3 regions of the Streptomyces sp. NPDC051561 genome follow, and region 1 is predicted to be linked to each of the others. Evidence: predicted binding sites of a transcription regulator. Region 1 holds the regulator's gene; each other region holds the start of a gene.
What was found. Region 1 encodes HrcA, which represses chaperone genes, less so after heat shock. Its sites were predicted from a motif close to TTNGCACTCNGNNNNNCNGAGTGCNAA; they were not measured.
Positions count from the first base shown of each region.

Region 2: a site for HrcA is predicted at 6,355-6,381, ahead of groL (chaperonin GroEL). Genes of this name have one in related genera too.
Region 3: a site for HrcA is predicted at 1,524-1,550, ahead of groES (co-chaperone GroES). Genes of this name have one in related genera too.

Region 1 covers NZ_JBITDM010000006.1:387,483-396,929, reverse strand. The annotation lists gene ACIA73_RS17600 (hypothetical protein) at 1-387, opposite strand, end outside; gene ACIA73_RS17595 (VOC family protein) at 501-893, opposite strand; gene ACIA73_RS17590 (16S rRNA (uracil(1498)-N(3))-methyltransferase) at 931-1,674, opposite strand; gene ACIA73_RS17585 (nitronate monooxygenase) at 1,671-2,774, opposite strand; gene dnaJ (molecular chaperone DnaJ) at 2,956-4,092, opposite strand; gene hrcA (heat-inducible transcriptional repressor HrcA) at 4,093-5,109, opposite strand; gene ACIA73_RS17570 (MBL fold metallo-hydrolase) at 5,250-5,981, shown strand; gene ACIA73_RS17565 (DUF3097 domain-containing protein) at 6,146-6,970, shown strand; gene hemW (radical SAM family heme chaperone HemW) at 7,113-8,345, opposite strand; gene ACIA73_RS17555 (SpoIIE family protein phosphatase) at 8,399-9,447, opposite strand, start outside.
Region 2 covers NZ_JBITDM010000014.1:51,786-61,232, reverse strand. The annotation lists gene ACIA73_RS27115 (trehalose-6-phosphate synthase) at 1-277, opposite strand, end outside; gene ACIA73_RS27110 (hypothetical protein) at 467-2,542, opposite strand; gene ACIA73_RS27105 (glucosyl-3-phosphoglycerate synthase) at 2,633-3,607, opposite strand; SAM riboswitch class I at 3,805-3,932, shown strand; gene thrC (threonine synthase) at 3,947-5,233, shown strand; gene ACIA73_RS27095 (MoaD/ThiS family protein) at 5,263-5,538, shown strand; gene ACIA73_RS27090 (cold-shock protein) at 6,006-6,209, shown strand; gene groL (chaperonin GroEL) at 6,545-8,167, shown strand; gene ACIA73_RS27080 (NADH:flavin oxidoreductase) at 8,385-9,447, shown strand, end outside.
Region 3 covers NZ_JBITDM010000002.1:811,020-820,466, reverse strand. The annotation lists gene ACIA73_RS08015 (polysaccharide deacetylase family protein) at 165-851, shown strand; gene ACIA73_RS08010 (DUF6234 family protein) at 903-1,382, opposite strand; gene groES (co-chaperone GroES) at 1,696-2,004, shown strand; gene groL (chaperonin GroEL) at 2,134-3,759, shown strand; gene ACIA73_RS07995 (hydroxyacid dehydrogenase) at 3,871-4,920, opposite strand; gene ACIA73_RS07990 (carbohydrate ABC transporter permease) at 4,971-5,888, opposite strand; gene ACIA73_RS07985 (carbohydrate ABC transporter permease) at 5,885-6,892, opposite strand; gene ACIA73_RS07980 (ABC transporter substrate-binding protein) at 6,901-8,226, opposite strand; gene ACIA73_RS07975 (substrate-binding domain-containing protein) at 8,364-9,447, opposite strand, start outside.

The sequences.
Region 1 (9,447 bases):
GCCCCGTACGCACCGCCCGTCACGCTCGTCGGTGACCTTCCCTTCGATACGGATCTCCCGGCCTTCGTTGGTCTGGCCCTCGCAGGAGACGGTGGCGATATTGCGTACCGAAGGGGCGGAAGTGGCCACCGAGGGGCGGGTGTGGGGACGGGTGTTGATCCGTGGGCCGTCGCCGACCGTGGACGTACAGGTCATCCAGTTGACGTCGATGCCGACCCGTTCCAGGGCGCGGGTGCCGGTCCGGTCGGTGGTCAGTGCCACCGCGAACGAGCTCAGCCCGCCGGCGCCGCCGCTCGGTTCGCACGCCACGACTCCCACGACCGCCGCACCCACGGCACCGATCACCGCGAGGGTGCGCCGGCGCCGTATCCGCCTCGTAGCCCCCATGGCAGGCAGCCTCCCACCGCCCGCCCACGCCGAACAGTCGGGTTGCGGCCACTGAGCGCCCGGCCGTTCCACCGCCCCTCGCCCGGGCGCCCCTCCCGCAAGCCGCCCCTCGCTCAACCCCCGAGCAGCAGCCACTCCTGGAGCTCCACCAGATTCCCCTCGGGGTCCTTGAGGTGGGCGACCCGCATCCGCTCGGTCATCGGGGCGGGCCCGTGCACCAGGTGCGCACCCCGCCCGGTGATCTCCGCGCAGTACCCGTCCAGGTCATCGACCCTCAGCACCACGAACGACCGGTGCCCGGCGGGCTCCTCGGCCAGTTCCCCCAGCAGGCCGGCCATCACGGTCCGGTCCTGGAGGGCGATCCCGGCCGACCCGACGGAGGCCGAGAACTTCTCGTAAGGGCCGTCCGCGAAGCCCGACTGCGGCTTGAGCCCGAGCACTTCCCCGTAGAACCGGTAGCAGGCCGCGAAGTCGGTGACCAGCAGCCGCACCTGTGCGAGTTCCATGACGTACTCCCCTCTCTCGTCGATACCGCGGGTGGTTTCAGGACCAGCGTCCGGTGCGCCCCAGCAGCAGCGCGGTGGCCGCGGTGCCCGCCGTGGAGGTACGGAGCACACTGCGGCCCAGTCTGTACGGTTTCGCCCCGGCCGCCGCGAACACCGCCAGCTCCTCGGGCGAAACCCCGCCCTCGGGCCCGACCACCAGCACGATGCTTCCCTGCTCCGGCAGCTCGGCGAGGGCCAGCGCGCCGCTGTCCGCGTCCCGGTCCTCGTGGAGTACGGCGGCGAAGTCGGCGGTGGCCAGAAGTGCCCCCACCTGCTTGGTGCTCATCGCCTCGGCGACCTCGGGGAACCGGAGCCTCCGCGACTGCTTCCCGGCCTCCCGCGCGGTGGCCCGCCATTTCGCGAGGGACTTCGCCCCCCGCTCGCCCTTCCACTGGGTGATGCACCGCGCCGCCTGCCACGGCACCACCGCGTCCACACCCGTCTCGGTCATCGTCTCGACGGCCAGCTCGCCCCGGTCACCCTTGGGCAGCGCCTGTACGACGGTGATGCGCGGCCGGGGCTCGTCCTCGACGAGGGTCCCGGTCACCTTCACCACCAAGCGGTCCTTGCCCTCTGCGGCGATCACCACGCCCTGTGCGCCGTTGCCGAGGCCGTCCGCGAGCACCAGTTCCTCGCCCGCCCGCAGCCTCCGTACCGACACCGCGTGACGCCCCTCGGCGCCGTCCAGCAGATACTCGCCGCTCTGCGGCACGTTCTCCACCACGAACACCGGCGCCGTCATGACGTCGACCTCCTCAAAGCCATTTCCGTCCACGCCGAGTCCGCCTCGGAGTGCAGCACCTGCACCAGCCGCCCGGCGGGCAGGTCCCGGGCCAGCCGGTGGCCCTGCCCCGCCCACAGCGCCATGCCCTGTGCGTCGCCCACCCTCGCCGCCGCCTTGCGCAGGCCGACCGTCATGTAGTGCACCTCCGGGTAGGCGGAGGGGGCGTAGGGGCCGTGCTCGCGCATGAAGCGGTTGACGAGGCCGCGTGCGGGGCGGCCGGAGAACGCCCGGGTGAGTTCCGTCCGTACGAACAAGGGGTTCTTCAGCGCCTGCTTGTGCATCACGTGCGCCCCGGACTCCGGGCACGCCAGGAACGCCGTACCGAGCTGTGCGGCATCCGCCCCGGCCGCCCGTACGGCGGCGATCTGCGCCCCGCGCATCAGCCCGCCCGCCGCGATCACCGGCAACTGCACGGTCTCGCGGACCTGCGTCACCAGCGACAGCAGCCCGAGCCCGCTGCTGCCGTCGGTCTGCGGGTCGTCGCGGTGGGTGCCCTGGTGGCCGCCCGCCTCGATGCCCTGCACACACACCGCGTCCGCCCCGGCCCACTCGGCGGCCTGCGCCTCCTCGGGGGTGGTGACGGTGACGACGGTGAACGTACCGGCCAGCGCGAGGGCGTCGAGTTCGTCGCGGGAGGGGCAGCCGAAGGTGAAGGACACCACCGGGACCGGGTCGTCGACGAGCAGGGCCAGCTTGGCCTCGTAGCCGTCGTCGGTGGGGTGGCGCTCCTCGGAGCGTTCGTCGATCGGGGTCTCGTACCAGGCGCTCTCGCTGGTGAGCTGCTGCCGGTACAGATCCAGGGTGGCCTGGTCCGCGGACGGCTGCGGCATGAAGAGGTTGACCCCGAAAGGCTTGGCGGTCAGCGCCCGCAGCTGCTTGATCTCCTCGTACATCCCGTCGGCGGTCTTGTACCCCGCCGCGAGAAACCCGAGCCCACCGGCGTCGGACACGGCACCGGCCAGCTCGGGACGCGACACCCCGCCGGCCATCGGCGCGGCGACGATCCCACGCCGGCACAGCTCCCCCAGCGCGGGAATCCCCCGGGACTCAACAGACATGCCCGCATCGTTTCACGATGCGCCCGCCGGGCCGAATCCAAACAGGACGGGGCCGGACCTGGTGGTCCGGCCCCGTCCTTCGTGCTTGTGCGACGCCGGCCGTGGTTGCGCGGTGCCGGCGCAGGTCCCGCTACGGACTCAGCGCCCGTTGCACACGTACCGGCGCCACAGCGACTCGCCGCTATCGCCCGTTGAACGCGTCCTTCAGCCGCGAGAACAGCCCCTGCTGACCGGGCTGGAACTGCCCGGTGGGCCGCTCCTCCCCGCGCAGCTTCGCCAGCTGCCGCAGCAGATCCTCCTGCTGCTGGTCCAGCTTGGTCGGGGTGAGCACCTCGACATGCACGATCAGGTCGCCCCGGCCGCCACCGCGCAGGTGCGTGACGCCCCGCCCGTGCAGCGGAACCGACTGCCCGGACTGGGTACCCGGACGGATGTCGATCTCCTCGACCCCGTCCAGCGTCTCCAGCGGCACCTTGGTGCCGAGCGAGCCCGCCGTCATCGGGATGGTGACCGTGCAGTGCAGGTCGTCACCCCGCCGCTGGAAGGTGGAGTGCGGCTTCTCGTGGATCTCCACGTACAGGTCACCGGCGGGCCCGCCACCGGGGCCGACCTCGCCCTCGCCCGCGAGCTGGATCCGCGTCCCGTTGTCGACACCGGCCGGGATCTTCACCGTGAGCGTGCGACGGGACCGGACCCGGCCGTCCCCCGCGCACTCCGGGCACGGCGTCGGCACGACCGTACCGAAGCCCTGACACTGCGGACACGGCCGCGACGTCATGACCTGGCCCAGGAAGGACCGCGTCACCTGAGAGACCTCGCCCCGGCCGCGACACATGTCACAGGTCTGGGCGGACGTCCCGGGAGCAGCGCCCTCGCCACTACAGGTCGTACACACCACAGCGGTGTCGACCTGGATCTCCTTGGTCGTACCGAAGGCCGCCTCGTTGAGGTCGATCTCCAGCCGGATCATGGCGTCCTGGCCCCGGCGGGTCCGCGAGCGCGGGCCGCGCTGGGATGCCGTACCGAAGAAGGCGTCCATGATGTCGGAGAAGTTTCCGAAGCCGCCCTGGCCGAAGCCACCGGCCCCACCACCGCCCGAAGCGGACAGCGGGTCGCCGCCGAGGTCGTAGACCTGCTTCTTCTGCGGGTCCGACAACACCTCGTAGGCGGCGTTGATCTCCTTGAAGCGCTCCTGAGTCTTCGGATCCGGGTTCACATCCGGGTGAAGTTCACGAGCGAGGCGCCTGAACGCCTTCTTGATTTCGTCCTGGGAAGCGTCGCGGCGCACGCCGAGTACGGCGTAGTAGTCCGTGGCCACTTACGACTCCGCCAGGATCTGTCCGACGTAACGTGCCACTGCGCGTACCGCTCCCATCGTTCCGGGGTAGTCCATGCGGGTCGGTCCGACCACGCCTAGTTTGGCGACTGCCTCGTCGCCAGAACCGTAGCCGACTGCGACCACGGACGTAGAACTGAGTCCTTCATGGGCGTTCTCGTGCCCGATACGTACGGTCATGCCGGACTCGGTCGCCTCACCGAGCAGCTTCAGCAGAACGACCTGCTCCTCCAGCGCCTCCAGTACGGGGCGGATGGTGAGCGGGAAGTCGTGCCCGAAGCGCGTGAGATTGGCAGTTCCGCCAATCATCAGCCGCTCCTCGGTCTCCTCCACGAGCGTCTCCAGCAGAGTCGCCAGGACCGTCGAAACGGTTCCCCTGTCCTCCGGATCGAAGGACTCGGGAAGTTCCTGCACCAACTGCGGTACGTCGGCGAACCGGCGGCCCACCACTCGGCTGTTGAGCCGCGCCCGCAGATCCGCGAGCGAGGTCTCGCCGAACGGCGCCGGGCAGTCGATCATCCGCTGCTCGACCCGGCCGGTGTCGGTGATGAGCACCAGCATCAGCCGGGCGGGAGCCAGCGAGAGCAGTTCCACGTGCCGCACCGTCGACCGCGTCAGGGACGGGTACTGGACGACGGCGACCTGCCGGGTCAGCTGCGCCAGCAGCCGCACCGTACGGGCGACGACGTCGTCCAGGTCCAGCGAGGCGTCCAGGAAGTTCTGAATGGCCCGCCGCTCCGGCGTCGACAGGGGCTTGACCCCCGCCAGCCGGTCGACGAAAAGCCGGTAGCCCTTGTCGGTGGGGATGCGCCCGGCGCTGGTGTGCGGCTGGGCGATGAATCCCTCGTCCTCCAGGGCGGCCATGTCGTTACGGACCGTGGCCGGCGAGACACCGAGCTGGTGCCGCTCGGTGAGCGCCTTGGAGCCGACCGGCTCCTCGGTCCCGACATAGTCCTGGACGATGGCGCGCAGCACTTCAAGTCTGCGTTCACTGAGCATCGCGCACACCTCCAAGCCGTGATGTTCCCTGCTGCCCTGCCTGGCACTCCCCCTGCGCGAGTGCCAGCGATTATCCGGGCCAGTGTACGGCTGTGGGGTGCCACCCGGACAAGGGTGGCAGCTCACGCTAGCGTCACGGTATGGACTTGCGAGGGGAAGAGACAGCTGCGGAATTCGGCTGGGAACGTCTCGCACCGGGCATCGCCAGACGTCGGCTGCCCGGCTGGGATGCCACTGTGGGCCTGGTCGCAGGCGCCCACGGGGCACTCCTGTTCGACACCGGATCCACCCTTCGCGAGGGCGTCGAGATCCGCCGCCAGGCCGAGGCACTGCTGGGCCGCAGAGTGACGCACATCGCGCTCAGCCATCCCCACTTCGACCACGTCCTGGGCACCGGGGTCTTCGCAAACGTCGAGGTGTACGCCGCGACCGGCATGGACACCGCCCTCCTCCAGCACGAGGTGCTCGCGGCGGATGCGGTACGTCACGGAGTGGCGCCCTCCGCCGCCGTGGAAGCAGCCGAACTCCTCACCGCCCCCCACCACCTCGTGCCCGCCGGCCGTCCCCGCACCGTCGACCTGGGCGGCGGCCGCACTGTTCTCCTCGCCACCCTGGGCCCCGCCCACAGCCCCCACGACCTGGTGGCCCTGGTCCCGGACGCCGGCCTCGTCCTCTGCGGCGACCTGGTCGAAGAGTCCGGCGCCCCCCAGGCGGGTCCCGACGCCACCCCCACCCGCTGGCCCGAATCCCTCGACCACCTCCTCACCCTGGCCGGCGACTCCGCCCACTACGTCCCCGGCCACGGAGCAGTGGTGAACGCCGCCTTCGTCCGCGCCCAACGCGACGCCCTGACCCAGCGCTTCCCCGCCTGACCACCACCGGCCGGCGCCCTGAAGCGCCCGCCCCCCACCCCGCCCGCACCTTCCCGCCCACCTCTGGAGGACCCGCCACCTGGGGGTTCTGAGGGCCCGCCCCCAGTTTCGGGAAGGGGCGGGGCGGGGAGAAATCCCCGCCCCCACCTAGTAACTTTGACCAAATGCGCAGCTACAGCCCGGACTTCACACCCCCGTGGAAAACCCCCACCCCCACCCCCGAACTCCCCGCCGAGCTCGACCTGGTGGTCGAAGAGGCCTCCACCGGCTTCTGCGGCGCAGTGATCCGCACCGAGAAAACCGCCGAAGGCCCCACCGTCACCCTCGAAGACCGCTTCGGCAAACACCGCGTCTTCCCCATGACCCCGGCCGGCTTCCTCCTCGAAGGAAAGCCCGTCACCCTCGTCCGGCCCTCCACCGGCACCGCCCAGCAACGCCCCGCCCGCACCGCCTCCGGCTCCCTCGCCGTCCGCGACACCCGCGCCCGCGTGGCCCGCGCCGGCCGCATCTACGTGGAGGGCCGCCACGACGCCGAACTCGTCGAACGCGTCTGGGGCGACGACCTCCGCATCGAAGGCGTGGTCGTCGAATACCTGCAAGGAATCGACGACCTCCCCGCCATCGTCGCCGACTTCTCCCCCGCCCCCGACGCCAAACTCGGTGTCCTGGTCGACCACCTGGTCCCCGGCTCCAAGGAATCCCGCATCGCCGCCTCGGTGTCCCACGCCGACGTCCTGGTCGTCGGCCACCCCTACATCGACGTATGGGAAGCCGTGAAGCCGTCCGCCGTGGGCATCCCCGCCTGGCCCACCGTCCCCCGCGGCCAGGACTGGAAGACCGGCGTCTGCCGCTCCCTCGGCTGGCCGGAGAACACCGGCGCCGCCTGGCAGCACATCCTCGGCAAGGTCCACTCCTACCGGGACCTCCAGCCCGAACTTCTCGGCCGAGTGGAAGAGTTGATCGACTTCGTCACGGCCCCACAGGACTGAATGCCCCAGGGCCCTGGATGCCCCACCCCACGGCCCTTGATGCCCCACAGGACCGAATTCCCCACGGGACTGAAACCCTGACGGTCGCGGACCCCGGACCCCGGACCCCGCGCCCGTACCCCGGCCCCAGCCCCAGCCCCCCTCAGTCCACCAGATCCCGCACCACCGCATCCGCCAGCAACCGCCCCCGCAACGTCAGCACCGCCCGCCCCTCCCCGAAGGGCCCCTCCTCCAGCAGGCCGTCCCGCACCGCCTTCTCCGCCGCCGCCAGCCCCGCCGGCTTCAGCAACGACAGCTCACATCCCTCCACCAGCCGCAGCTCAAGCAGCACCCGCTCGACCCGCCGGTCCTCCTCGGACAGCACCTCACGCCCGGCCCCGGGGGAGCGCCCGTCGCCCAGTGCCTGCGCATAGGCGCCCGGATGCTTCACGTTCCACCACCGCACGCCCCCCACGTGACTGTGCGCGCCGGGTCCCGCCCCCCACCAGTCGGCGCCCCGCCAGTACAGCTCGTTGTGCAGACACCGCCCGGCGTCCGAGGTGGCCCAGTTCGACACCTCGTACCAGGAGAAACCGGCCCCCGACAGCGCCTGCTCCGTCATCAGATAGCGGTCCGCGTGCACATCGTCGTCGGTCATCGGGACCTCGCCGCGCCTGATCCGCCGTGCCAGCTGCGTCCCCTCCTCCACGATCAGCGCATACGCGCTCACATGGTCGGGACCGGCCCCGATCGCCGCGTCCAGCGACGCCTGCCAGTCCGCGTCGGACTCCCCCGGGGTCCCGTAGATCAGATCCAGGTTTACGTGGTCGAAGCCGGCGGCCCGCGCCTCCGCGACACACTCCTGCGGCCGTCCGGGCGTGTGCGTACGGTCCAGGATCTTCAGTACGTGCGGCCTGGCGCTCTGCATACCGAACGACACCCGGTTGAAGCCGCCCGCCCGCAGCTCCTGAAGATAGGCCGGGTTCACCGACTCCGGATTGGCCTCCGTGGTGATCTCGCAGTCGTCCGCGAGGCCGAACTCGTCCCGGATCGACGCCAGCATCCGTACCAGATCGCCTGCGGGAAGCAGCGTCGGCGTACCCCCGCCGACGAAGACCGTGCGGACCGGCCGGGGGTCGTCGCCCAGCACCTTGCGGGCCAGGCGCACCTCCTCCACCAGCGTCGCCGCGTAGTTGTCGCGGGAGGCCAGGGCGCCGCCGGAGCCGCGCAGCTCGGTCGCCGTGTAGGTGTTGAAGTCGCAGTAGCCGCAGCGCGTCGCGCAGTAGGGAACGTGCAGGTAGAACCCGAGGGGCCGCTCCGCCGCCCCCCGCAAGGCATCGGGAGGCAGCGCCCCGTCCTCGGGCATGGGCTCACCATCAGGCAGTACAGAAGGCATGCCCCCATTGTCCGCCCTCGGGCCGAGGACTCCGCCCACCCGCCGCCTGCTCGCTACTCCGCCCGCAGCACCAGCAGCGCCAGATCGTCGTCCGGCGGCTCCATCGCGAAGGCGTGCACGGCGCGGGTGATCCGCTCCGCCACTCCCTGCGCGGACATCCCCGCGCACCCGGTCAGGACCTTCGCCAGCCCGTCCCCGTCGTCGAACATGACCCGCCCGTTGCGCCGCTCGGTCACCCCGTCGGTGACGCTGAGCAGCGCCTCCCCCGGCGCCAGCACGAAGGTCTCGCTCTCGTACGCCGCGTCGTCCAGCACCCCGAGCAGCACCCCCGGTCGGCCTGCCGCCCGTACCTCGCCATCGGGACGCAGCACCAGCGGCAGCGGGTGTCCGGCGCTGGAGACGGTGCAGCGCACACCGCCGCCCTCCTCGTCCGGCAGCGGTTCCAGCTCCCCGTACAGCATCGACAGGAAACGCGCCTGCGGGCCGTCGGGAAGTTCCTGGCCGCCGGCCGCGGCGACCAGCCGGGCCGCAGCGTCCGCGGACTCGGTGGCGTCGTCGAGGAGCAGGCGGTTGAGGCGGTCGAGCACCTCGGAGACCTGGTAGCCCTCGCGGGCGAGCAGCCGCAGCCAGGGCCTCACCAGCCCGGTGAACACCGCCGCCTCGGGACCGTTTCCCTGGACGTCGCCGAGTGCGAAGCACCAGCGGCCGTCGGAGGCGTGGAAGATGTCGTAGAAGTCGCCGCCGGCCAGTCCCTCGCCCCGGGGCTGGTAGACGAGGGCGCTGGTCATCCCGGGGATCTCGGCGACCCGGCTGGGCAGCAGGGCCCGCTGCAGGACGGACGAGATGGTCGCCTGCTGGGTGTAGCGGCGGGCGGCCCCGACGGCGAGGGCGACGCGGCGTACGAAGTCCTCGATCAGTCCGGTGACCTCGTCGGGGATGCGGACCATCCCGGCCCGCCCCATCATCAGTACGCCGACCCGGCGCCCGCCCACCACCATCCGGCAGGCGAGCACCGCGCCGGCCCCGCCGAAGCTCTCCCCGGCGGCCGGCCAGGGCAGCGGAACGGGGCCGCCGCGGGCGGATTCCGGCAGCCGGGGCGGTT
Region 2 (9,447 bases), on a different contig from region 1:
GCATCAGGACGCCGGGTTCGCGGATACCCCGGCGTACGGCCTCGCGGTCGCCGTCCCCGAGCGCCGAGCAGATCCAGAGCGCGTCGGCGTCAGGACCGATCGCGGAGAGCCCGGAGACCAGCCCGCCACCCCCGCGGCTGGCGGTCAGCTCACCGTCCTCGCCGAGGGCGTACGTCACCGGGCCGCGGTTGGAGGCGACGAGGACCCGGGAGGGCTGGTCGGCTGCGGGACCGGGCGTGGGCCGGGGGGCGGGCTGGGCTGTGGGCTGGGCTGTCATGTGGCGAAACCTAGCCCGTGCGGGAATCCCTCAAACGTGCGTGCGGGGGGTGGGAGGGGGCGGGCGCGGGCGGAGGGGGCGGGCTGTGTGCGCGGACAGGTCAGCCCCCGCCCGCCCGCGGTCGCGGACGGGCGGGGGCTCATCGGGCCCGAGCGGTGGCCGGCGGGTGGGCCGGCCGGGTGCCCGGGGTCAGCTGCGGCGGCTGCGGGTGGCGGCCACGGCGAGTACTCCCAGGGCGGTGAGGAGCAGGGAGATGCCGGTGAGGAGCTGCGTGCGGTCGTAGTCCGGGCCGGTCTCGGCGATCTGGGCCCGGGGGGCGGCCAGCGGCTTCGGGTGGGCGGCGGACATCGGCACGGAGCCGGAGCCCGGCTTGTCACCCTCGGTGGGCTTGTGGCCAGTCGGCTTTCCGGGCTTCACGACCAGGGTGATGAAGCAGCTGCGGTCGGTGCTGCCCGCGGTGCACTTGGAGCCCCGGTAGTCGGTGACGATCGGCAGGGAGTAGGTGCCCGGCCTGTCCGGCGCCGTGACCGTGTGCTTGATCCGCACCGTGGAGTGGGCCGGGATCACCCCGGTCCAGGTCTCCTTCTCCTCGCCCGGGGCCTCGGGCAGTTCGATGGTGACCGGCGGGGTGGGCTTCGGCCCCGGGTTGGTCAAGGAGATCACTACCGGGACGTAGCCGCCGGGCCCGATCCGGTCGTCGGGGACGTCCGTGCTGATGTCGACCGGCGGGGTCGGCCTGACGATCTCCGGGGTGACGGCGCAGGACGGGTCGGTCGAGCCGGGGTCGCAGTTGGAGCGGGGGGAGGTGACGTCGACCCCGTTGGTCAGCCTGCCGTCGCCGGTGCCCTCGGGGCCCAGCTTCACCGAGTACGTCACCCTGGCCTCGGCGCCGGGCGCCAGATCGCCCTTGAACTTCAGCGTCGTGCCCCGGTAGGTCACCTCGCCGGTGCTGGCCCTGGCGTCGTTGTTGTACTTCCCGTCGTCGAGGTTGCCCTTCAGGTCGTCGGAGAAGGTCGCGTCGGGGTACGGGAGCTTGCTGATGTTCTTCGCGGTGATCGTGTATCTGAGGGTGTCACCGGGGGCGGCCCGCATCGGGGTCACCCTCTTGGTGACTCTCAGGTCGGGGACGGGGACCGAGAGGGCCAGGGACGAGGGGACGTAGACGTCGCCGCCGGTGGTGAAGGTGAGGTTGGCCGAGGTCGCGCCCTGGGGGATCGCGCCGTCCGGGACCTCGAAGTCCTTGGCGTCGATGCTGAGGTTGTTGGGGACGTTGGGGTCGAGGGCGCCCTCGCTGCGGCTGATGAAGAAGTTGTTGTTCCTGCCGATGGACGGCTCGGTGACCGCCTGGCCGTTGACCAGGAACTGGTCCTTGTTGGTGTTCAGGTCGCCCTCGTACGCGCTCACGCTGGCGTGGATGTCGCCGGCGGTACGGAGGAAGCCGGTGACCGGAATCGTCGTCGCGGCCTCGGCCCTGCTGCGGGGGGACTTCTGGATGACGTGGCCGCCGTACACGTAGACCTGGCGGCGCTCGGGGGCGTGGGCGGCGTTCGGGGCGTCGTAGCCGTAGACGACGGTCAGGGACCAGCCGCCGACGCAGCCCTGGCCGGTCGGCGCCCAGACGTTGCCGACGGCGATCTCGGCGGGGGAGCCGGTGGGGGCGCCGGCGAACAGGCCGGTGATGTCGGCTTCGGCGGTGTAGTAGTGCGGGCCCTGGACGGCTTCCGGTGTGCGGACCGCGTGCTCGACGTCGACCGCGGTCTGCGGGCCGCCCGCGACCCGGACGACCGGGCGGGTGGTCAGGGGGTCGCCCGGCGGGAGGACGAGGGGCGGTTGTTTCTCCCTGCTGAGATCGCACATCCTGCGGGGTGAGCCGAACAGCAGGGTGCCCGCGTTGCCGCCCCAGTAGAGGCGGGCATGGGTGACCTTCGCGCCGGGGGGAATGGTCACCCGGCCCGTGCTGGAGTTGAAGGTCTGGGTCATCCCGCCGGTGTTGATGTTCTGCTCGACGAAGCTGTTGTTGTTCTTGGGGCCCCTGCCCTGAAGGGTTTCCTGGCAGTCGGCGGCGACGTCGGCGGGCGTGGTCGGGCAGCCCAGGACCGCGTTGCCGATCGTGGCGAAGTCCCCGTACAGCGCCGTCTCGTACCTGAGGCGGAAAGGGTCCACGACATTGGCCTGCGCGGGCGGAGCGGCCGCGACGAGCGCCGGGACGGCGAGTGCGGCCACCGCGAGGAGGGCTCGGGCGCGGGAGAGTCTCAGAAGGCGCATAAAACATTAGTTAAACGGATAATCCGGGCATTCTTGTGTTGCGCCACGCGAGGAGGGCCGGCCCCAGGAAAGGGCGGCGGGGGGCTGGGATTACGCCGCCGGGCGGGCCCGGTACTCCTGGATCTCGCACATCGGGGGGCGCTCCTCCGTGTCCACGGGGTGGGTGCGGGGGACGAAGGCGCCGTTCTCGCGCTCGAACTGGGTGAGCGAGGGCCGGATCAAGTGGCCCCGGGAGAGCCGGAGTTGGGCGGTTCGGTAGATGGAGGCCGCCATCCTGCCCAGTGCCTGGCCGTCCTGGTGGCGGTGCTTGCGGACACCCACGTCCACCTGGGCGAGTGCGTCGAGGCCGACGGTGTGCAGGGCGTCGATGAGGAGGCCGAGTTCGACTCCGTAACCGACGGGGAAGGGCAGCCGCTCCAGGAGGGTCCGGCGGGCCGCGTACTCACCGCCCAACGGCTGTACGAACCCGGCCAGTTGGGGCCAGTGGAGGTTGAGCAGGGGGCGGGCCATCAGCTCGGTGACGCGGCCGCCCTGGCCGGCGGTCCGGCCGGTGGCGGGATCGGCGGGTTCGGTGCCCAGCGGGCGGTCGTACGTCGCCTTCACGAAGTCGACGTCCGGCTCGGTCAGCAGCGGCCCGAGGATGCCGGAGACGAAGGAGGAGTCGAAGTCGATCAGGTCGGCGTCGACGAAGCAGACGAGGTCACCGCGGGTGACCAGGAGCGAGCGCCACAGCACCTCACCCTTGCCGGGCAGTGGCGGGACGCGCGGGAGGATGTCGTCGCGGTGGACCACCCTCGCACCGGCCGCCGCTGCCGCCTTCGCCGTGCCGTCGGTGGAGCCGGAGTCGATCACCACGAGCTCGTCCACCAGGGGGGCGGCCTGGCCCATCAGGTCCCGGCGGATCGCGGCCACGATCGCGCCGACCGTCGCCTCCTCGTCGAGCGCGGGCAGGACGACGCTGACGGTGGTGCCCCTGGCCGCCTTCGCGGCAAGCAGTCGCTCCAGCGGGCGGTCGGCGGCGGTCCAGGACCGCGCGGCCAGCCAGCGCTCCACCTCTTGCAGCACGCCCGTCACTCCTGACTCCGTCGCCTCGGCCGGCAGGCTGTGCCGGCACTCGTGTGATCCATCTCGCGGTCCGGACGCCTAGCTCTTGCCTCCGGGGGTTCGGTTACAGTCTTGAACAACGCGGAGAGACGTCGCATGTCGGGGTCGTCGCCGCACACAAACACCCGGGCCGCTCAGGCGCGCATCCGGAGTCATAGCGCTCATCCAGAGGGACTGAGGGAAACGGCCCGTTGAAGTCCCGGCAACCCCCCTGCCGACCGCGAGGTCAGGCCGGGAAGGTGCCAATTCCGTCTCGCGGCGAACGTCGTCGCGGGGAAGATGAGGAGGGACCTCGCCATCATGGCTGTGCAGACCACTGAGAACACCACCACCGCCGTAGACCTCGGCCCCGCCGCCGCGCTGTCCTGCCGCGAGTGCGGCGAGCGCTTCGAGCTCGGCCCGATCTTCGCCTGTCAGCTCTGTTTCGGTCCGCTGGAAGTCGCGTACGACCTGCCGACCGCGAGCCCCGAAGAGCTGAAGAAGCGCATCGAGGCCGGTCCGAACAACATCTGGCGCTACGCCCCGCTGCTGCCCGTCCCCGCCGACGTCGCCGAGCACCCCAGCCTGAACCCCGGCTTCACCAAGCTGGTCAAGGCGGACAATCTGGCCCGCGAGCTGGGCGTCACCGGCGGCCTGTTCGTCAAGGACGACTCGGGCAACCCGACCCACTCCTTCAAGGACCGCGTCGTCGCGATCGCCGTCGAGGCCGCCCGCGCCTTCGGCTTCACCACCCTCTCCTGCTCCTCCACCGGCAACCTGGCCGGAGCGGTCGGCGCCGCCGCCGCCCGGGCCGGCTTCCGCTCCTGCGTGTTCATCCCGCACGACCTGGAGCAGGGCAAGGTCGTCATGGCCGCCGTGTACGGGGGCGAGCTGGTCGGCATCGAGGGCAACTACGACGACGTGAACCGCTTCTGCTCCGAGCTCATCGGCGACCCGCTGGGCGAGGGCTGGGGCTTCGTCAACGTCAACCTGCGCCCGTACTACGGCGAGGGTTCCAAGACCCTGGCGTACGAGATCTGCGAGCAGCTCGGCTGGCAGCTGCCGGACCAGCTGGTGATCCCGATCGCGTCGGGCTCGCAGCTCACGAAGATCGACAAGGGCCTCCAGGAGCTGATCAAGCTCGGTCTGGTCGAGGACAAGCCGTACCGGATCTTCGGCGCCCAGGCGGAGGGCTGCTCGCCGGTCTCCACCGCCTTCAAGGCCGGGCACGACGTGGTCCGCCCGCAGAAGCCGAACACCATCGCCAAGTCCCTCGCGATCGGCAACCCGGCGGACGGCCCTTACGTCCTGGACATCGCCCGCCGTACCGGTGGCGCGGTCGAGGACGTCAACGACGAGCAGGTCGTGGACGCGATCAAGCTGCTGGCCCGCACCGAGGGCATCTTCGCGGAGACCGCGGGCGGTGTGACGGTGGGCGTCACCAAGAAGCTGATCGAGGCCGGTCTGCTGGACCCGGCCCTCACCACCGTCGTGCTGAACACCGGCGACGGCCTCAAGACGCTGGACGCGGTGGCCCCGACCACCGGCCCCTCCGCGACCATCCGCCCGAGCCTGGACGCGTTCCGCGACGCCGGCCTGGCACGCTGAATCACCCACGTAACGGAAGGCTGAACACCATGAGCGTCAAGGTCCGCATCCCCACCATCCTCCGTACGTACACGGGCGGCGAGTCCGAGGTCGCCGCCGAGGGCGCGACCCTCGCGGAGGTCATCGCCGACCTGGAGAAGAACCACACCGGCATCGCCGCGCGCGTGCTGGACGACCAGGGCAAGCTGCGCCGGTTCGTGAACGTGTACGTGAACGACGACGACGTGCGCTTCGAGAGCGGCCTGGAGACGGTCACGCCGGACGGCGCCGGAATCTCGATCATCCCGGCCGTCGCCGGAGGCTGACCATCGAGCACAGTGCCGGAGGCTGACCGTCCGGCGCAGTGCCGGAGGCTGAGCCGCCTCGAAAAGGCTCCCGTTAACGGAAGTTGCCCTCTCCGCTCACAAGCGGAGGGGGCAATTCTGCATGGTTGAAAGAGGTAGGATAGGGGAAGCCCCTCCGCTCGCCCGTGCCCCGTGCATATGAGAACGCGAGAAGATGAGGGTCGCGCGTTCGAGCCTTTTGTCGCCGAAGCGCACTCTATGTCCGGCCCGACTTGCCCCGGAATAACGTCAGTTGACCGTTCCGGGTGTTCAGGTGTGCCCAGAATTCTCGTCCAATTGACCTGTTGCAGAGGGCAGTTGGGCGGATACATTCAGCCGCGGTCGACGCGCTACGGCGCACACTCACCGCGTTCCTGTCGGCGGGTGGGGTCTGACCCGGGGTCGCGAAGTGCGGCCTCGCGCAAGGGCCAGTAATAGGGGAGTTAGGCATGGCTCAGGGCACCGTCAAGTGGTTCAACGCGGAGAAGGGGTACGGCTTCATCGCGGTCGACGGTGGTGCGGATGTTTTCGTCCACTACAGCGCGATCCAGATGGACGGTTACCGCACCCTTGAAGAAGGTCAGCGAGTCGAGTTCGAGATCTCGCAGGGCCAGAAGGGTCCGCAGGCGGACATGGTCAAGCTCGCCGTCTGATCTCGGCGCGATCGGCCACCGACGCACACTTCAGCGACTTATTCGGCACTCACGCGCCTAGGGCTCGTATCCCGTCATCAGGGGTACGGGCCCTTGGTGCGTTTGGCCCACGGTGGGTGCCGGCCCCCGCGATCTGTGGTAGCCGCTTGCACTCTCCTATGCCGAGTGCTAATCATTGGCGTTAGCACTCTCCCAGTGAGAGTGACAGAACTTGGACCAGGTTCGGTGAGGCCGAGAGGTGTCGGGGTAAGGAATCCCGGGCATCGCGAAGCCGTCCGTCGCGGGCACCGATCCCCCGGTCCGGAGAAATCCACCCCGTGGGAGGACCACTTCACATGGCCAAGATCATCGCGTTCGACGAGGAGGCCCGGCGCGGCCTCGAGCGTGGCATGAACCAGCTCGCCGACGCCGTCAAGGTCACCCTTGGCCCCAAGGGCCGCAACGTCGTCCTTGAGAAGAAGTGGGGCGCCCCCACGATCACCAACGACGGCGTCTCGATCGCCAAGGAGATCGAGCTGGAGGACCCTTACGAGAAGATCGGCGCCGAGCTCGTCAAGGAGGTCGCGAAGAAGACGGACGACGTCGCCGGTGACGGTACGACCACCGCGACCGTCCTCGCGCAGGCGCTGGTCCGCGAGGGCCTCCGTAACGTCGCCGCGGGTGCCAACCCGATGGCGCTGAAGCGCGGCATCGAGAAGGCCGTCGAGGCCGTCTCCGGCGCCCTCCTGGAGCAGGCGAAGGAGGTCGAGACCAAGGAGCAGATCGCCTCGACCGCCTCCATCTCCGCCGCCGACACCCAGATCGGCGAGCTCATCGCCGAGGCGATGGACAAGGTCGGCAAGGAAGGCGTCATCACGGTCGAGGAGTCGCAGACCTTCGGCCTGGAGCTTGAGCTCACCGAGGGCATGCGCTTCGACAAGGGCTACATCTCGGCGTACTTCGCGACCGACATGGAGCGCATGGAGTCGGCCCTTGAGGACCCGTACATCCTCATCGTCAACTCGAAGATCGGCAACGTGAAGGACCTCCTTCCGCTGCTGGAGAAGGTCATGCAGTCCGGCAAGCCGCTGCTGATCATCGCCGAGGACGTCGAGGGCGAGGCGCTCTCCACCCTGGTCGTCAACAAGATCCGTGGCACCTTCAAGTCCGTCGCCGTCAAGGCCCCGGGCTTCGGTGACCGCCGCAAGGCGATGCTGAACGACATCGCCATCCTCACGGGCGGCACGGTCATCTCCGAGGAGGTCGGCCTCAAGCTGGAGAACGCCGGTCTCGACCTGCTCGGCCGCGCCCGCAAGGTCGTCATCACCAAGGACGAGACGACCATCGTCGACGGTGCCGGCGAGAGCGAGCAGGTTGCCGGTCGCGTCAACCAGATCCGCGCCGAGATCGAGAACAGCGACTCGGACTACGACCGCGAGAAGCTCCAGGAGCGCCTGGCGAAGCTGGCCGGCGGCGTGGCCGTCATCAAGGCCGGTGCCGCCACCGAGGTCGAGCTCAAGGAGCGCAAGCACCGCATCGAGGACGCCGTTCGCAACGCGAAGGCCGCCGTCGAAGAGGGCATCGTCGCCGGTGGTGGCGTCGCCCTCCTCCAGGCCTCGGCCGTCTTCGACAAGCTGGAGCTCACCGGCGACGAGGCAACCGGCGCCAACGCCGTGAAGCTCGCGCTGGAGGCCCCGCTCAAGCAGATCGCCGTCAACGGTGGCCTTGAGGGTGGCGTCGTCGTCGAGAAGGTCCGCAACCTGCCGATCGGTCACGGCCTGAACGCCGCGACCGGCGAGTACGTCGACATGATCGCCGAGGGCATCCTGGACCCGGCGAAGGTCACGCGCTCCGCGCTGCAGAACGCGGCCTCCATCGCCGCGCTCTTCCTCACCACCGAGGCCGTCATCGCCGACAAGCCCGAGAAGGCCGGCGCGGCCGCCCCGGGTGGCATGCCGGGCGGTGACATGGACTTCTGAGCCACGGCTCAGCAGTTCGCGTCAGCTGTACGGACCGAGGGCGGCACCCCCTGCGAGGGGGGTGCCGCCCTCGGGCGTATCCGGGTGCCGGCCGCAGGGGTATCCGGGATCACACGGTGGCTGCCGGGGGAAATGGAATGCGCTCAGCCGCGGGCCGGTTGCACTCCATGCATACGCACATATCTCCATGCCCCCATGTCCCGTACAAGGAGCCCTTGTGTCAGCCACGCCCGCGAACCCCGCGCCCGCGACCCCCACGCCCTCCGCACACCGCGCCGCCGGCATCCTGTCCCGCCCGGTCCGTATCAACGGCCTCACCGTCCCCAACCGGATCGCCATGGCGCCGATGACCCGGATGTTCTCCCCGGGCGGCATCCCCACCGATGACGTGGTCTCGTACTACGCGCGCCGGGCCGCCGCGGGCGTCGGCCTGATCATCACCGAGGGCACCTACGTCGGCCACGACTCGGCGGGGCAGAGCGACAGCGTCCCGCGTTTCCACGGCGAGGAGCAGCTGGCGGGCTGGAAGAAGGTCGCGGACGCCGTGCACGCGGCGGGCGGCACGATCATGCCGCAGCTGTGGCACATCGGCATGGTGCGCGAGGCCGGTCAGCCGCCCTTCGCGGACGCCCCGCCGGTCGGCCCCTCCGGTGTGAACACCCCCGACTCCGAGGTCACCGGCAAGTCGATGACCCAGCAGGACCTCGACGACGTCGTCGCGGCGTTCGCCCAGGCCGCCGCGGACGCCGAGCGGCTCGGCTTCGACGGCGTCGAACTGCACGGCGCGCACGGCTACCTGGTCGACCAGTTCCTCTGGGAGGGCACCAACCGCCGCACGGACGCGTACGGCGGCGACCCGGTGGCCCGCGCGAAGTTCGCCGTGGAGATCGTGGCGGCGGTCCGCAAGGCCGTCTCCCCGGACTTCCCCGTCCTCTTCCGCTACTCCCAGTGGAAGCAGCAGGCGTACGACGCCCGCCTCGCCGAGACCCCCGAGGAGCTCGCCGCCCTCCTCACCCCGCTGGCCGACGCCGGCGTCGACGCCTTCCACGCCTCCACGCGCCGCTACTGGCTGCCGGAGTTCGAGGGCTCGGACCTGAACCTGGCGGGCTGGACAAAGAAGATCACCGGCAAGCCCACCCTCACGGTCGGCTCGGTCGGCCTCGACGGCGGCGACTTTCTGCACTCCTTCGCGGGCAAGGGCGCCGAGGCCGGCAACATCGACAACCTCCTGGACCGCTTCGAGAACGACGAGTTCGACATGGTCGCGATCGGCCGGGCGC
Region 3 (9,447 bases), on a different contig from region 1:
CCCCCCCCCCCCCCCCCCCCCCCCCCCCCCCCCCCCCCCCCCCCCCCCCCCCCCCCCCCCCCCCCCCCCCCCCCCCCGGGACGGGAGCGGACCGTTCGCCGTCCCGTCCCACCACCCCCGACCCCGCAGCCCCCCTCGCCGCACCCCCCGCCGACACCCGTGGCGTGCCGCTCAAGGCGTACACCCGCTGGGGTCTGCCGAAGCCGCTGGCTCCGCTCCCGGCGAAGCCGGACCGTACGCCCGTCCTCAGGGCCTCCGGGCCGCCCGTCGTTCTCGACCGGGTCCGCACCCGCGACAAGGTGGTCTTCCTGACCTTCGACGACGGGGCGGAGAAGGACCCCGCATTCGTGCGGATGGTGCGGGAGTTGAAGCTGCCGATCAGCATGTTCCTGACCGACAGTGTGGCCGGGAGCGACTACGGGCACTTCGAGCAGCTCCGTGACGCGGGCGGCGGCACCGTCCAGAATCACACCACCGGGCACGAGAACCTGCGCACCCTCTCCTACGAGGGCCAGCGCGCCCAGATCTGCGGTCAGCAGGACCGGTTGCAGAGCCGGTTCGGCAAGCGGCCCACGCTCTTCCGCCCGCCCTACGGCAACTACAACGCGGACACCGTGCGCGCGGCGGGCAGTTGCGGGGTGAAGGCGCTCGTCCTGTGGCGGGAGTCGATGCAGATCCACAACATGCGGTACTCGGAGGGCGACCGCCTGAAGCCCGGCGACATCGTCCTCGCGCACTTCCGCGGCCCCGCCGAGCTCAAGGGATCGACGATCACCGAGATGACCACCCGCATGCTCCGCCGCATCCAGGACCAGGGCTTCACGGTGGCCCGGCTGGAGGACTACCTCTAGCCGGAGGACTGCCTCTGGGGCGAGGCCCCGGCCGCCCCCGGGCCCCGCCCCCTACCCGCCGGGGCAGTCGCAGCCGCCTCCCGCGCTGCGGCAGACGCAGGCCGGCTGGATGACGGGGGCGGGGTCAAGGTGGGCGGTCCGCCAGGAGTGCGCTCCGCCGTGGACGGTGCCGGCCGCGATCAGTACCGCCACCACGGCCTGGACGGTGCCGGTGATCACCAGCCTGCCGCGCAGGAGGACCACGCCGGTCACGAGCACGACCGCGGCCACGACGCCGAAGGTGATCACCGGGGCCCAGTCCACCGTCCGGAGCGACTCCGGGTGCGCCGGCCCCGTGGCCGTCCGGCCCTTCTCAACTCCCGGCAGGGACCGGAAGGCGAAGAACACGACCGTCCCGGCCACCACGACGGCGTCCGTGACGAGGAACAGCACGGCCAGCGCCGCATCGCCCCACCGGCTCGGACGGTCACGATCCGGTCGGCGGCCTTTTCCTCCGGGCGGGTTACGGGCCGGTTCGGAGTCGGATGCCATGGCTCGCACTGTCGTACGGAACCGGAGAGGCGGCCGGTGCGTTGTCCGTACCGAGACCCTTCCGGCCCCGTACCGCGACGTCCCCCGGCCCGCCCCGGGGCCCTGTCGGGGCCGGGCTCGCTCACTCCCGGCGGTCCTCAATTGGCACTCCGCTTGACCGAGTGCTAACCGCGTCATAGTCTCGGCTCTGGCACTCACCACTGGAGAGTGCCAACACAGCGACGGGCAGGTCCGGCACCCGCGACGACGGATCCACCTGGTCGCCACCCCAGACTGTTAACCCCGTGAGATCTCCGAAGGGGGAGACCGGATCGTGACGACCGCAAGCTCCAAGGTTGCCATCAAGCCGCTTGAGGACCGCATCGTGGTCCAGCCGCTCGACGCCGAGCAGACCACCGCCTCTGGCCTGGTCATCCCGGACACCGCGAAGGAGAAGCCCCAGGAGGGCGTCGTCCTCGCCGTGGGCCCGGGCCGCTTCGAGAACGGCGAGCGTCTGCCGCTCGACGTGACCGTCGGCAACGTAGTGCTGTACAGCAAGTACGGCGGCACCGAAGTGAAGTACAACGGCGAGGAGTACCTCGTCCTCTCGGCCCGCGACGTTCTCGCCATCGTCGAGAAGTAAGCAGGCCGGGGAGTAACTCACTTCCCGCATTTGTTGAACCGCGCCCCTGGCCCCCGCATACACGCCGGGTGGCTGGGGGCGTAGTTCATTTTGCGCAGTTCGTAATTCCGAGAGGACTTGAAAAGCTCCATGGCGAAGATCCTGAAGTTCGACGAGGACGCCCGTCGCGCCCTTGAGCGCGGCGTCAACAAGCTTGCCGACACCGTGAAGGTGACGATCGGCCCCCGCGGCCGCAACGTCGTCATCGACAAGAAGTTCGGCGCCCCGACCATCACCAACGACGGTGTCACCATCGCGCGTGAGGTCGAGCTCGACGACCCGTACGAGAACCTCGGCGCCCAGCTGGTGAAGGAGGTGGCGACCAAGACCAACGACATCGCGGGTGACGGTACGACCACCGCCACCGTGCTGGCCCAGGCGCTCGTCCGCGAGGGTCTGCGCAACGTCGCCGCGGGTGCTTCCCCGGCCGCCCTGAAGAAGGGCATCGACGCCGCGGTCAAGGCCGTGTCCGAGGAGCTCCTCGCGACCGCCCGCCCGATCGAGGACAAGTCCGACATCGCCGCCGTGGCCGCGCTCTCCGCGCAGGACCAGCAGGTCGGCGAGCTCATCGCCGAGGCGATGGACAAGGTCGGCAAGGACGGTGTCATCACCGTCGAGGAGTCCAACACCTTCGGCCTGGAGCTCGACTTCACCGAGGGCATGGCCTTCGACAAGGGCTACCTCTCGCCGTACATGGTGACCGACCAGGAGCGTATGGAGGCCGTCCTCGACGACCCGTACATCCTGATCCACCAGGGCAAGATCGGCTCCATCCAGGACCTGCTGCCCCTCCTTGAGAAGGTCATCCAGGCCGGTGGCTCCAAGCCGCTGCTGATCATCGCCGAGGACGTCGAGGGCGAGGCGCTCTCCACCCTCGTCGTCAACAAGATCCGTGGCACGTTCAACGCCGTGGCCGTCAAGGCCCCGGGCTTCGGCGACCGCCGCAAGGCGATGCTCGGCGACATGGCCACCCTCACCGGTGCCACCGTCATCGCCGAAGAGGTCGGCCTCAAGCTCGACCAGGCCGGTCTGGACGTACTGGGCACCGCCCGCCGCGTCACCATCTCCAAGGACGACACGGTCATCGTCGACGGCGGGGGCAACTCCGACGACGTCAAGGGCCGCGTCAACCAGATCAAGGCCGAGATCGAGTCCACGGACTCCGACTGGGACCGCGAGAAGCTGCAGGAGCGCCTGGCGAAGCTCGCCGGTGGCGTCTGCGTGATCAAGGTCGGCGCCGCGACCGAGGTCGAGCTCAAGGAGAAGAAGCACCGTCTGGAGGACGCCATCTCCGCGACCCGCGCCGCGGTCGAGGAGGGCATCGTCTCCGGTGGTGGCTCCGCGCTCGTCCACGCCGTCAAGGTCCTTGAGGGCAACCTCGGCAAGACCGGCGACGAGGCCACGGGTGTCGCGGTCGTCCGCCGCGCCGCCGTCGAGCCGCTGCGCTGGATCGCCGAGAACGCCGGCCTTGAGGGCTACGTCATCACCTCCAAGGTCGCCGACCTGGAGGCCGGCCAGGGCTTCAACGCCGCCACCGGCGAGTACGGCGACCTGGTCAAGGCCGGTGTCATCGACCCGGTCAAGGTCACCCGCTCCGCGCTGGAGAACGCCGCTTCCATCGCCTCGCTGCTGCTCACGACCGAGACCCTGGTCGTCGAGAAGCCGGCCGAGGACGAGGGCGACGCCGGTCACGGTGGCCACGGCCACTCCCACTGACCTCCGTCAGTAGCCGGTTGAACCAGTAGCCGGCTGGACCAGTAGCCGGTTGAACGCCGAGGCCCGGCGCCCCTTCGGGGGTGCCGGGCCTCGGCGCGTTTCCCGCAGGGGCTACGCGGAGTGGTCCAGTACGTCCGGACGTACCGCCTCCGCGAAAGGCACCCCCGCCGCGTACCGCTCCAGCTCGGCCAGCGCGTGATCGGCCATCCGGTGCAGCTCGTTGCCGAAGGACCCGGCCAGATGCGGGGTGAGCAGGACGTTGGGCAGGGTGTAGAACGCCGAGCCGGGCGGCGGGACCTCGGGGTCCGTGACGTCCAGTACGGCGTCCAGGCGGCCGGACTCCAGGTGCCCGAGCAGCGCGGACTCGTCGACGAGGGAGCCGCGCGAGGTGTTGATCAGGGTCGCCCCGTCGGGCATGGCGGCGAGCTGGGCGGCGCCGATCATGTGCCGGGTCTCCGGGAGCTGGGGGGCGTGCACGGAGACGATCGTGCTGCGGGTGCACAGGGTCAGCAGATCCGTCGGCTCGACGCCCAGGCGGGCCGCTTCGGCCGGGGTGACGTACGGGTCGTACAGGAGCGTGTGCACGTCGAAGGGGGCCAGCAGCTCGATGACGCGCCGGCCGATGCGGGAGGCGCCGACGATGCCGACGGTGCGCCGGTAGTTGCCGGAGGTGTGCAGGTCGGTGCGCCAGTCGTGGTCGGAGCCGTCGAGGCCGCGGTAGGTGCGGGCGGCTCTGGCGACATGTTTTCCGGCGAAGAGGATCGCGGCGAGCGTGTACTCGGCGACGGGCAGGGCGTTGGCCCCGGCGGCCGAGCTGACCGCCAGGCCGCGTTCCCAGCAGGCCGGGGTGATGTGGTGCTTGACCGATCCGGCCGCGTGCACGACGGCGCGCAGCTTCGGGGCCCGGGCCAGGATGTCGGGGGTGAGCGGGGTGGCACCCCAGCAGGTGAGGAGCACCTCGGCCTCGGCGAGTGCCGCCGCGAACTCGGGGGCGTGCAGGTCGTGGGCGACCAGGTGGGGGTCGGTGCGGGCGAGCTGGGCGAGGCGGGTCCGCCGGTCGTCGCTGAGCAGGCGTTCCGCGATGCCGGGGCCCATCGCGAGCAGGGTGGCGGGGCGGTGCGGAGACGGGGCTTCGGGGCGATTGTCAGTGGCGTGGTGCATGGTGGAACTCGGGCTCCTCATCGGGTCGTTCGGCGCTAAGGAACTGCCCGTCACTTGACGCTGCCGGCGGTGAGCCCGGCCTTCCAGTGCCGCTGGAGGGAGACGAAGGCGACGATCAGGGGGATGACGGCGAGGAGCGATCCGGTGACGACCATCGGGAGGTAGGTCGGCTCGGCGTGCGCGTTGGAGTTCCAGGCGTACAGGCCCAGGCTCAAGGGGAAGAGCTTCTGGTCGGAGAGCATCACCAGGGGGAGGAAGAAGTTGTTCCAGATCGCGGTGAACTGGAAGAGGAAGACGGTCACGAAGCCCGGCATGATCATGGGCAGCCCGATCGAGACGAAGATCCGCAGCTCGCCCGCGCCGTCGATACGGGCGGCCTCCAGGGCCTCGTTCGGGATGTAGCCCGCGCTGAAGACCCGGGAGAGGTAGACGCCGAAGGGGTGGACCAGGACCGGCAGCAGCACCGACCAGTAGGTGTTGACCAGGCCGATCTTGCTGGCGAGGAGGTACATGGGCAGTGCGAGCGCGGTGGTCGGGACGAGCACCCCGAGCAGCACCGTGGAGAACAGCTTCTCCTTGCCCCGGAAGGCGTACTTGTCGAAGGCGTAGCCCGCCGCGACGCTCACCAGCGAGCTGAGGACCGCCCCGACGCCCGCGTAGAGCAGGGAGTTGGCGTACCAGCGGAAGTAGATGCCGTCGCCGTGCTCGGCCAGTGCGGAGAGGTTGGCGCCCAGGTCGAAGCCCTCGAAGGAGAAGGCGTTGCCCGCGAGCAGCCCGCCGGCGTCCTTGGTGGCGGCGGTGAGCAGCCAGACCAGCGGGAAGAGCATGTAGAGGGTGGCCAGCACGAGTGCGCCGTTGACCGCGGTCCGCGACAGCCAGCGGTTCGCGGGGCCTGAGGGGGCGGTCGGGGAGACCGGGGTGACTCCGCCCGAGGTGGCTCGGGCGGCGGGGGAGACGGTCGTGGTCATACCGTGCTCTCCTCTCTGGCCTGCGACGTGGTGGTCTGCTGCGCGGCGGCCTTCGGGTGCTTCTGCTTCTTGGGCTTGCGTCCCGCCGACAGTCGCGTCACCACGAACGACAGCAGCGCGGCCGTCAGGGCGAGGAGTACGGAGGCGGCGGCGGCGAGCCCGTAGTCGTTGCGGTCGAAGGCGGCGGTGTAGGCGTACATGTTCGGTGTCCAGGTCGAGGAGACCGCGGACCCGGTGCCCTTGTTGAGGATCAGCGGCTCGGTGAACAGCTGGAGCGAGCCGATCACGGTGAACAGGGCGACCATCACCACGGAAGCCTTGATCAGCGGCACCTTGATGCTGAACGCGGTCCGCCAGGCCCCGGCCCCGTCCACGGTGGCCGCCTCCAGGATCGAGCGGTCCACGGCCTGCAACGCGGCGTAGAAGATCACCATGTTGTAGCCGAGCCACTCCCAGAGCGCGATGTTCACCACCGAGGGCAGCGCCCCCGACGGTGAGAAGAAGTCGAAGCCGATCCCGCCGGCCTCCATCGCGTCGACCACCGGGCTGAGCTGGGGTGTGTAGAGATACACCCAGATCAGCGCGGCGATGATGCCCGGCACGGCGTGCGGCAGGAACAGCGCGAGCTGGAAGAACCGGCGGGCCCTGGCCAGCGCCGAGTCGAGCAGCAGTGCCAGTGCGAGGGCTCCGCCGATCATCAGCGGAATGTAGAACGCGCAGTATCCGAGGAGGACGAGGAAGCCCTCGCGGAAGGCCGGATCACCCAGCGCCGCTGAGTAGTTCCCGAGCCCGCTGAACACGGTCTCCACCCCGCCGAAGCCCAGCCCCGACTGCTTCTCGCTGAACAGGCTGAGCCAGACGGCGTACCCGATGGGCACCACCATGACCAGCACGAACAGCACGAAGAAGGGGGTCAGCAGGAGGGCGGCAGCGGCATTGGTACGGGCCCGTGCACCCGAGCGGGCCCGGGGGCCCGCCTTCGTCGTGTTCGTGCTGGTGGTCATGGTGCGGCTCAGCCCTCGACCTTCAGGCCGCGCTTCTTGAGCTCGGCGACCGTCGCGTCGTGCCCGGCCTTCACCGCGTCGGCGAGGGTGGCGCCGCCTCCGGAGACCTTGCCGAACTGGTCCTTGATGATGCTGTTGGTGGTGCCGGTGCTCGGGCCCCACGACCAGTTCGGGTTGATCGACGTACCGGCGTTCTCGAAGACCTGGTAGATGTCCTGGCCGCCGTAGAACTTCGCGTCGAAGGCCTTCTTCGCCACCGGCCGCAGCTCGGTCGCCGCCGGAAAGGCGCTCGACGTGCCGGACGCGATACGGGCCTTGACGCCCGCCTCGGTCGTCGTCATCCACTTGGCGAACTCGACCGCGGCGGCCGCCTTCTTGCTGCCCTTGGTCACCGCGAACGTCGACCCGCCGAGCATTCCGCTGGCGGCCTTGCCGTCCCAGCTGGGAATCGGCGCCACCGCCCACTTGCCGTCCTGCTCGGGCAGCGTGCCCTTCAGTACGCCCGCGCCCCAGGCCGCACCGAGATACCCGATAGTGCCGCCGCTCTTCAAGGAGTTGGTCCACTCCGGGCTGAAGGAGGCGTTGTTGCGGATCAGGTCGTCGTCGAGGAGTTTCTGCCAGTACGCGGAGACCTTCGACGTCGACGCGTCGGTGGTGTTCACCTTCCAGGTGTCGCCCTCGGCCTTGAACCACTGGGCGCCCGCCTGCCAGGCCATCGCCTGGAAGGTGGTCGGGTCGTCCGGGAAGAAGGTGCCGATCCGCGCCTTGGCGTCCGCCTTCTTCACCTTCTCGGCCGCCGCCCGGAACTCGTCCCAGGTCTTCGGCACCTCGACGCCGTACTTGGTGAAGAGGTCCTTCCGGTAGAAGAAGGCCTGCGGTGCCGCGTCGAAGGGCACGGCCCACGACTTCCCGCCCAGCGAGGTCAGTTCGACCGCCTGCGGCAGGAACTTCTTCTTCACGTCGTCGCCGAACAGCGCGCCGATGTCCTGCACCGAGCCCTGGCTGACGAACTCCGGAAGCATCGGGTACTCGATGGACACCAGGTCGGGGGCGTTGTCCGCCTTCACCGCGTTGGAGATCTTCGCGTAGCCGCCGGCGTTGCCGGACGGGATCTCCTCGAACTTCACCTTGACGTTCTTCTGCGAGGAGTTGAAGGCGTCGACGACGTCCTTGGTTCCCTTCGCCCAGCCCCAGAAGGTGATCTCGACGGGCTTGCCGTCCGCACCGGGGGCGGCGGTGTCACCGTCACCCCCGCCGCCGCACGCCGTGAGCACGGCGAGGGCGGTGGCGGCACCGGCTATGGCATGGGTCGTACGGTTCCAACTGCGGCTCACGGCACGGCTCCTGTACGGAAGGCGACGCTACGGATGGCGACACGGCGTAGGGCACAACTGCCGTGTGGGGATGGCCGCGATCCTGGAACCAGCCTTGACCGAAGTCAAGAGCGAATGAGCGATTGATCGAAATTAGATCAAGCGAGTGTGTGCGGAGCGCCCCCGCGACCGGGCCCCGGAACCCCAACTTCCGTCGGCCGGACACCGCTCGGCGCCCCGCACGAAGCCCGCACCCGCAGCCGTGGCAGCAACGTCAGATGCCGCCGCGCCGCCTCCCCGAACCCCTCGTTCAACCGCTCCACCAGCAACTCCGCCGCATGCCTCCCCACCTCCCGCTTGGGCGGCGCCACCGCCGTCAACGGCGTATCCGCCAATGCCGCTACCTCATCGTCGTAAGCCACCACCGCCAGGTCCTCCGGAACCCGGACCCCCAGCTCGGCCAGCCGCTGCACGATCTGGATCGCATCCACGTCGTTGTGCACCAGCGCCGCCGTCGCCCCGGCAGTCACCGCCTCCCGCAACGCCCCCACCGCCGCCTCGAACCCCTCCGGATCCAGCTCCGCCGGTACGGAGTCGATGGCCCCACGCGGCGCGGAGAGCCCCAGCGCCCCCAGCGCCGCTGCATACCCGGCCCGCACCGAAAGCGCCGTCGGACTGTCCGCCCGCGCCACCAGCACCGGAGCCCCGTGCCCCAGCCCCACCAGATGCCGCACCGCGAGCAGCACCCCGTGCCGGTGGTCCGAGCACACCCGGTCCAGCGCGTCCGCGGGCGTCCCCGGCCCGGGCTGCCGCTCAAGCAGCACGGCCGGTACCGGCAGCCCCGCGATCCACTGCCCGTGCTCCGCCGGATCCTGTGGCCGCCGCCACCCCGGCGCCACCAGCAGCCCCTGCGCCCCGGCGGCCAACAGCCCCTCCACCCGGGCGTGGTCCTCCTCCGGCCGGTAGTCCGAGATGCGCAGGATCAGCCGCGCCCCGGCCCGCGCCGCCGCCTCGTGCGCACCCCGGATGACCTCGGCGAAGTAGTACGTGGCGGAGGGCGCGAGCAGCCCCAGCACCAGCGCGTCCGGCGGCTCCTGGCGCCCCGCCGGCTGCGCCGCGGGCCACGACACCGACCCGTGCACCCGGTCCAGCAGGCCCTTGCCCGCCAGTACTTCGACGTCCCGGCGGGCGGTCACCGGGGAGACCCCGAGCAGTCCGGCCAGGTCGGAGACCCGTGCGGTG